One region of the Streptomyces sp. NPDC090022 genome, then DNA from elsewhere that is predicted to be linked to it. Evidence: predicted binding sites of a transcription regulator. Region 1 holds the regulator's gene; the other holds the start of a gene.
What was found. The regulator HspR, encoded in region 1, represses chaperone genes until heat shock. The targets are predictions, from matches to a motif close to TTGAGNNNNNNNNNCTCAA.

Region 1 (3,401 bases):
TGGTCCAGCCGGTGTCTCCGTCGGCGCGAGCGCTGCCCGCATCAGCGTCGATCGCGCTCACTGCCCCAAATACCGCAACGGCGGAGAAAACAACGGCAAGCGCCGAGCGAAGCATTCTCTTGTACATGGTCGGCTTCGTCCTCACTTGATGGAATCCTCTCCCCCGCGTGTCAGACGATGGCTCATTCGGGCACGTCAATGCCACAGGGACGATGCATCATGTTCTTGCATGTTCAGGACCCTGGGGGGTGGAGATTTGCCCAGAAACGACACAAACCCGACACATCCCCACCCCGTCACGTCCCTGTGCGACGAGGGAACACGGCTGTACGCGGCAGCGCTCAGCACCGGACGAATCGCCCGGGGAGAGGTCCAGAACGCTCCCTGCCTGCTTGAATTCGCCCTTCTGCAGCCCGACCCTGACGACGCGAACCAACTCCGTCCGGTTCCCCCGTCCGTCGCGCTCGCCCAACGGCTCCACCCGATTGAACGGGAGATCCAGGACCGGCGGCGGACCGCTGTAGATCTCACCGACGCTTTCGAGCCGTTCCTGGCCATCAGCGCGCAGAGCCCGTCGGACACCCATGCCATCACGGTGCTCGAGGGCTTCGAACGGATCAACGCCGCCCTCAACCTCGCCACCGCCGAGTGCCACACCGAGGTCCTGACCGTCCAGCCGGGCGGCCCTCGGCCCTCCCTGGCCCTCAGTCAGGCCCTGGAACGCGACGCCCCGTTGATCGACCGTGGGGTCAGCATACGGACTCTCTACCAGCACACCGTGCGGCACAGTCAGGGCACGCTCGCGTACGTCGACCGGATATCCGCCGGCAAGGTGGAGATCCGCACCCTGGAGGAGCTCATCGAGCGCCTCATCATCTTCGACCGCTCGGTGGCCTTCATCCCGGCGAGCGACGACCGCCGGGTGGCGCTGGAACTGCGGCACCCGGGGCTGGTCGACTACCTCATCAAGGTCTTCGAACAACTGTGGCGGCGCGCCGTGCCGCTGCGCGACGAGGTCACCTACACCCCGACGCCGACCGGCATATCGGGGGTCCAGCGCTCGATCGCGCAGCTCCTGGTCGAGGGCCACGTGGACGAGGCGATCGCCCGCCGGCTGGGCATGAACGTCCGCACCTGCCGGGCGCACATCGCCAAACTGGCCACCACCCTGGGCAGCGGCAGCCGCGCCCAGCTCGGCTTCCTCATCGCCCAGTCGGGCATCCTCAACGGCCCGGAGCGCTAGCCCCCGTACGCTCGCCCGTACGCCGTGCCGTACGCCGCCCCGGAGGCCTCCCGGGACGCACGAGGGCCCCGCCCGGGGTCTTCCGGGCGGGGCCCTCGTCACGTCACGCGGTACCGCGTCGGCAGCGCACCGCTGCCGGGTCAGTCCTGCGGGCGCTTGGGGCGCCACACGACCAGCGCGCTGGTCTGCTGCGGCGGCTGGTACGGGACCAGGTCGCGCCGGTAGGAGGCGTGCACCTGGGCCTCGCGCTGGCGCATCGCCGCCGCCGCGCCGTCCACCGCCGCCGAGAGCTCGGCCACCCGCTGCTGGAGCGCCGCGACCTGGTTCTCCAGCTCGATGATCCGCTTGATGCCCGCCAGGTTGATGCCCTCGTCCTGCGACAGCTGCTGCACCGTGCGCAGCAGCTCGATGTCACGGGCCGAATAGCGCCGGCCGCGCCCGGCCGTACGGTCCGGGGAGACCAGGCCGAGCCGGTCGTACTGGCGGAGGGTCTGCGGGTGCAGACCCGAGAGCTGGGCGGCCACCGAGATGACGTAGACCGGGGTCTCGTCGGTCAGCTGGTACGGATTCCTGCGGCGGCCGTCCATGTCATGCTCCCTTCGCGGACTCGAACAAGGTGGCGCGCGGATCCTCGGAGGAGGTCGCGTCGCGGTACGTCTCCAGTGCCTCGCGGGCCTTGTCCGACAGCTGCGTCGGAACGGCCACCTCGATGGTGACGAGCAGATCGCCCCGGGTTCCGTCCTTGCGGACCGCGCCCTTGCCGCGGGCGCGCAGCGTGCGCCCGCCCGGGGTGCCCGGCGGCAGCTTCAGGGTCACCGAGGGGCCGCCCAGGGTGGGGACCTTGATCTCGGCGCCCAGTGCCGCCTCCGTGAAGGTGACCGGGACGGTCACCGTCAGGTTGTCGTCCCGCCGCCCGAAGACCGGGTGCGTGCCGACGTGCACGACGACGTACAGATCGCCGGCCGGACCGCCGCGCTCGCCCGGGGCGCCCTTGCCGCGCAGCCGGATCCGCTGGCCGTCGGAGACGCCCGCCGGGATCCTGACCTGCATGGTCCGCGAGGACTTGGCCCGGCCGCTGCCCTTGCAGACCTCGCAGGGGTGCTCGGCGATCAGGCCACGGCCCTTGCAGTCCGCGCACGGGTCGGTGAGCGAGAAGCCGCCGCCGCTGCCCCGCGAGACCTGCCCGGTGCCCACGCAGGTCGGGCACACGCGCGGCGTGCCGTTCTTGTCGCCGGTGCCGGAACAGGCCTTGCAGGCCGCCTGGGAGGACATCCGCAGCGGCACCGTGGCCCCGTCCACCGCCTCCGTGAAGGAGAGGGTGACCTCGGACTCGATGTCCTGGCCGCGGCGCGGCTGCGTACGGGTGCCCGTACCCGCTCCGCCGCGGTTGAACAGGCCGCCGAAGACGTCGCCCAGCCCGCCGCCGAAGCCGCCGGCGCCCGCTCCGCCCTGCTGCGTGCCCCCGAAGAGGTCGCCGAGGTCGAAGTTGAACGAGCCGCCGCCACCGCCCGGTCCGGGGCGGAAGCCACCGTTGCCGAAGAGGGCGCGCGCCTCGTCGTACTCCTTGCGCTTCTTGGCGTCGCCGAGGATGTCGTTGGCCTCGGAGATCTCCTTGAAGCGCTCCTCCGCCGCGGCGTCGCCCTTGTTGGCGTCCGGGTGGAACTCGCGCGCGAGCTTCCGGTACGCCTTCTTGATCTCGGCCTCGGTGGCGTCCTTCGGGACACCGAGGACCTTGTAGTAGTCCTTCTCCACGAAGTCCTTGGTACTCACCCTCGGTGTCCCTCCTCTCGCAGTGGAATTGCGTCAGCCCTTGTCAGGGGCATCCGTGTCCGCATCGCCGGCGTCCTCGGACTTCGGCGCCGCGCCCGGCTGGGGCTCGGCGACCGCGACCCGCGCGGGACGGATCGTGCGCTCGCCGATCCGGTACCCCGGCTGCAGGATCGCCACGCACGTCGTCTCGGTGACATCCGGCGCGTAGCTGTGCATCAGGGCCTCGTGGATCGTCGGGTCGAAGGGCTCGCCCTCCTTGCCGAACTGCTGCAGACCCATCTTCGCGGCGACGGTCTCCAGCGATTCGGCCACCGACTTGAAGCCGCCGACCAGCTCACCGTGGTCCCGCGCCCGGCCGATGTCGTCCAGCGTGGGCAGCAGCTCGGTC
Region 2 (3,401 bases), on a different contig from region 1:
TGTGACCGTCCGGGTGCCGGGGGGCACGTACCGCGTCGACACCCGCAGCGACTCGGGCGACCGCAGCGTCTCCCTGCCCTCCGACCCCTCGGCCCCGTCCTCCCTGACGCTCCGTACGAGCTCGGGCGACATCTCCCTCGCGGCCCGCTAGCCGTCCGCGGGCCCGTTGTCAGTGGCGGGGCCTACCGTGCGAACACCGAGTGGGACGGGTCGACGGGGGTGGCGCGATGGAGTTCAGGATCGGGCGGGCGGAGCTGGCGGGGGCCGTGGGGTGGGCGGCGCGGGCGGTGCCCGCGCGCACGCCGGTGCCCGTGCTGGGCGGGCTGCTGCTGGACGCCCGCGAGGGGCGGCTGCGGGTGTCCGGGTTCGACTACGAGGCGTCCGCGCGGGTCGAGGTGCCCGCCGCCACGGCGGTGGAGGGCGGCGTGCTCGTGCTGGGGCGGCGGCTGCTCGACATCTGCAAGGTGCTGCCCGAGGGGGAGGTGACGTGCGTCCTGGACGGGGCGCGCTTCACGGTGGAGGGCGCCGAGGGCACCCGGTTCGGGCTCTCCACGCTGCCGCGGGAGGACTACCCGCCGCGGCCGGCCCTCCCGGCGGTCCGCGGCGCGGTGGACGCGGCCGCGTTCGCGGAGGCCGTCGCGCAGGTGGCGGTCGCCGCCGGACGGGACGAGGCGCTGCCCGTGCTCACGGGGATCCAGGTCCGGCTGGACGGCGCGGAGCTGACGCTGGCCGCCTCCGACCGGTACCGGTACGCCGTGCGCACGCTGGCCTGGCAGCCGGGGGACCCCGGCTCCGACGCCGTGGAGGTGGTGGTCCCGGGCCGGCGGCTCGCCGAGATCGCCCGCTCCCTGGCGAAGTCCGGGCCGGTCCGGATCGGCTGCGAGGGCGGCCTCATCGGCTTCGAGGCCGGTGGCCGGGCCGCCACCCTGCGGCTGCTGGAGGGCCGGCTGCCGCGGTACGACAAGCTGTTCGCGCTGGACGGCGCCGCCGTCGCCGTCACCGGGCGCGCGGCGCTCGCGGACGCCGTCCGCCGGGTCGCCGTGGTCGCGGAGCCGAACAGCCCCGTCCGGCTCGACTTCCGCGGCGACGGCAGTGTCCTGCTCCGGGCCGGGTACGCGGACGACGTCGCCTCACAGGCGCTCGCGGCCACCCTGACCGGCGCGGACGCCATGGCCGTGGCCTTCAACCCGGCGTACCTGCTGGACGCCCTCACCTCCTTCACCGGCCCGGACGTCCGCTTCGACCTCCAGGGCCCGGGGCAGCGCGTCCTGCTCGGCACCGGCACCGGGGACGCCGGCACCGGCGACACCGGCCACCGGCACCTGCTGATGTCCGTCCGTCAGCTCGACTGACGCCGCACCATCTCGGCGATCCAGGCGGGCGCGTACGGGGAGGTGCGGTTCGGGGGAGCCGGATAGTCCTTGAGCGCCACCAGCCGTGCCGCGCTGTCGTCCGTCGCCCACAGCTCGCGCGCCAGGTCCTGTTGCGTCTTCAGCGGCTTGGCGAGCGCACGCAGCTTGGTGAGGTTCACCCCGTGGTCGTCGCCGTGGCGCTCGTTCACCGCGCGCGTCTTCGGGTCTTCCAGCGCGGCCAGCTCGGCCCTGACCTGCGCCACCGTCGGTCCGGTCACCCCGGGCCTCCTGTCCGTCGGGCAGAGCGGTCCCTGCGCGGCCGGCCTACGACGGAGGCGTGTTCGCCGCGGGCGAACGGGGGTTGGGGAACATGGGGAGGCGCACCTGCATTGAGTCTGCATAGCTCAACTTCACTGCCGGAGGGAAGATCATGGCTTCGACGTCCGTAACGCTCACTCTGCCCGTGCTGCCGCTTGACGACGAGGTCGTGCTGCCCGGAATGGTGGTTCCGCTGGACCTGTCCGACGCCGAGGTACGGGCGGCCGTGGAGGCCGCCCAGGCGGCGGCCAGGACCGGCAAGCCGCGGGTCCTGCTCGTGCCGCGCGTCGACGGCACGTACGCCGCGACGGGCGTGCTCGGCACCGTCGAACAGGTGGGGCGGCTCTCCGACGGCGACCCGGGCGCCCTCATCCGCGGGCGCGGCCGGGTCCGTATCGGCGCCGGCACCACCGGCCCCGGCGCCGCGCTCTGGGTCGAGGGCGAGACCGTCGAGGAGCGCGATCCCGACCCGCTGCCCGGCGCGGTCACCGAGCTCGTCAAGGAGTACAAGGCACTCGCCACCAGCTGGCTCAAGAAGCGCGGCGCCTGGCAGGTCGTGGACCGGGTCCAGGGCATCGAGGGCGTCTCCGCCCTCGCCGACAACTCCGGCTACTCCCCGTTCCTCACCGTGGCCCAGAAGGTCGAACTGCTGGAGACCGCCGACCCCGTCGCCCGCCTGCGGCTCGCCGTGAAGTGGCTGGGCGAGCACCTCGCCGAGCAGGACGTCGCCGAGTCCATCGCCAAGGACGTGCAGGAGGGCGTGGACAAGCAGCAGCGCGAGTTCCTGCTCCGCCGTCAGCTGGACGCCGTACGCAAGGAACTGCGCGAGCTGAACGGCGACGCGGAGGGCGAGGAGTCCGACGACTACCGGGCCCGCGTCGAGGCCGCCGACCTCCCCGGGAAGGTCCGCGAGGCGGCCCTGAAGGAGGTCGAGAAGCTGGAGCGCGCCAGCGACCAGTCCCCCGAGGGCTCCTGGATCCGCACCTGGCTGGACACCGTCCTCGAACTGCCCTGGAACGAGCGCACCGAGGACGCCTACGACATCCAGGGCGCGCGGGCGGTGCTCGACGCCGAGCACGCGGGGCTGGAGGACGTCAAGGACCGCATCACCGAGTACCTGGCGGTGCGCAAGCGGCGCTCCGACCGCGGCCTGGGCGTCGTCGGCGGACGGCGCGGCGGCGCCGTGCTCGCCCTGGTGGGCCCGCCCGGTGTCGGCAAGACCTCGCTCGGCGAGTCCGTGGCGCACGCCATGGGCCGCACGTTCGTCCGGGTCGCCCTGGGCGGCGTACGCGACGAGGCCGAGATCCGCGGCCACCGGCGGACGTACGTCGGCGCCCTGCCCGGCCGGATCGTGCGGGCGATCAAGGAGGCCGGCTCGATGAACCCGGTCGTCCTGCTCGACGAGATCGACAAGGTCGGCTCGGACTACCGGGGCGACCCGGCGGCCGCCCTGCTGGAGGTCCTGGACCCGGCGCAGAACCACACCTTCCGCGACCACTACCTGGAGGTCGAGCTCGACCTCAGCGACGTGGTGTTCCTGGCCACGGCCAACGTGCTGGAGGCCATCCCCGAGGCACTGGCCGACCGGATGGAGCTGGTCCGGCTGGACGGGTACACGGAGGACGAGAAGGTCGTCATCGCCCGTGACCACCTGCTGCCGCGCCAGCTGGAGCGCGCGGGCCTGGGCGCCGACGAGGTGAGCCTGGGGGAGGACGCGCTGCGCAAGCTGGC

Region 2: the regulator HspR is predicted to act here: its motif matches at 1,742-1,760, upstream of lon (endopeptidase La).

The regions. Positions count from the first base shown of each region.
Region 1 is NZ_JBIVFN010000002.1:395,885-399,285, reverse strand. Features, by position in the region: gene ACIPXB_RS06430 (helix-turn-helix transcriptional regulator) at 230-1,243, shown strand; gene ACIPXB_RS06425 (heat shock protein transcriptional repressor HspR) at 1,384-1,830, opposite strand; gene dnaJ (molecular chaperone DnaJ) at 1,832-3,013, opposite strand; gene grpE (nucleotide exchange factor GrpE) at 3,047-3,401, opposite strand, start outside.
Region 2 is NZ_JBIVFN010000020.1:74,243-77,643, reverse strand. Features, by position in the region: gene ACIPXB_RS28025 (DUF4097 family beta strand repeat-containing protein) at 1-151, shown strand, start outside; gene dnaN (DNA polymerase III subunit beta) at 228-1,352, shown strand; partial or broken gene ACIPXB_RS28015 (DNA alkylation repair protein) at 1,424-1,630, opposite strand; gene lon (endopeptidase La) at 1,783-3,401, shown strand, end outside.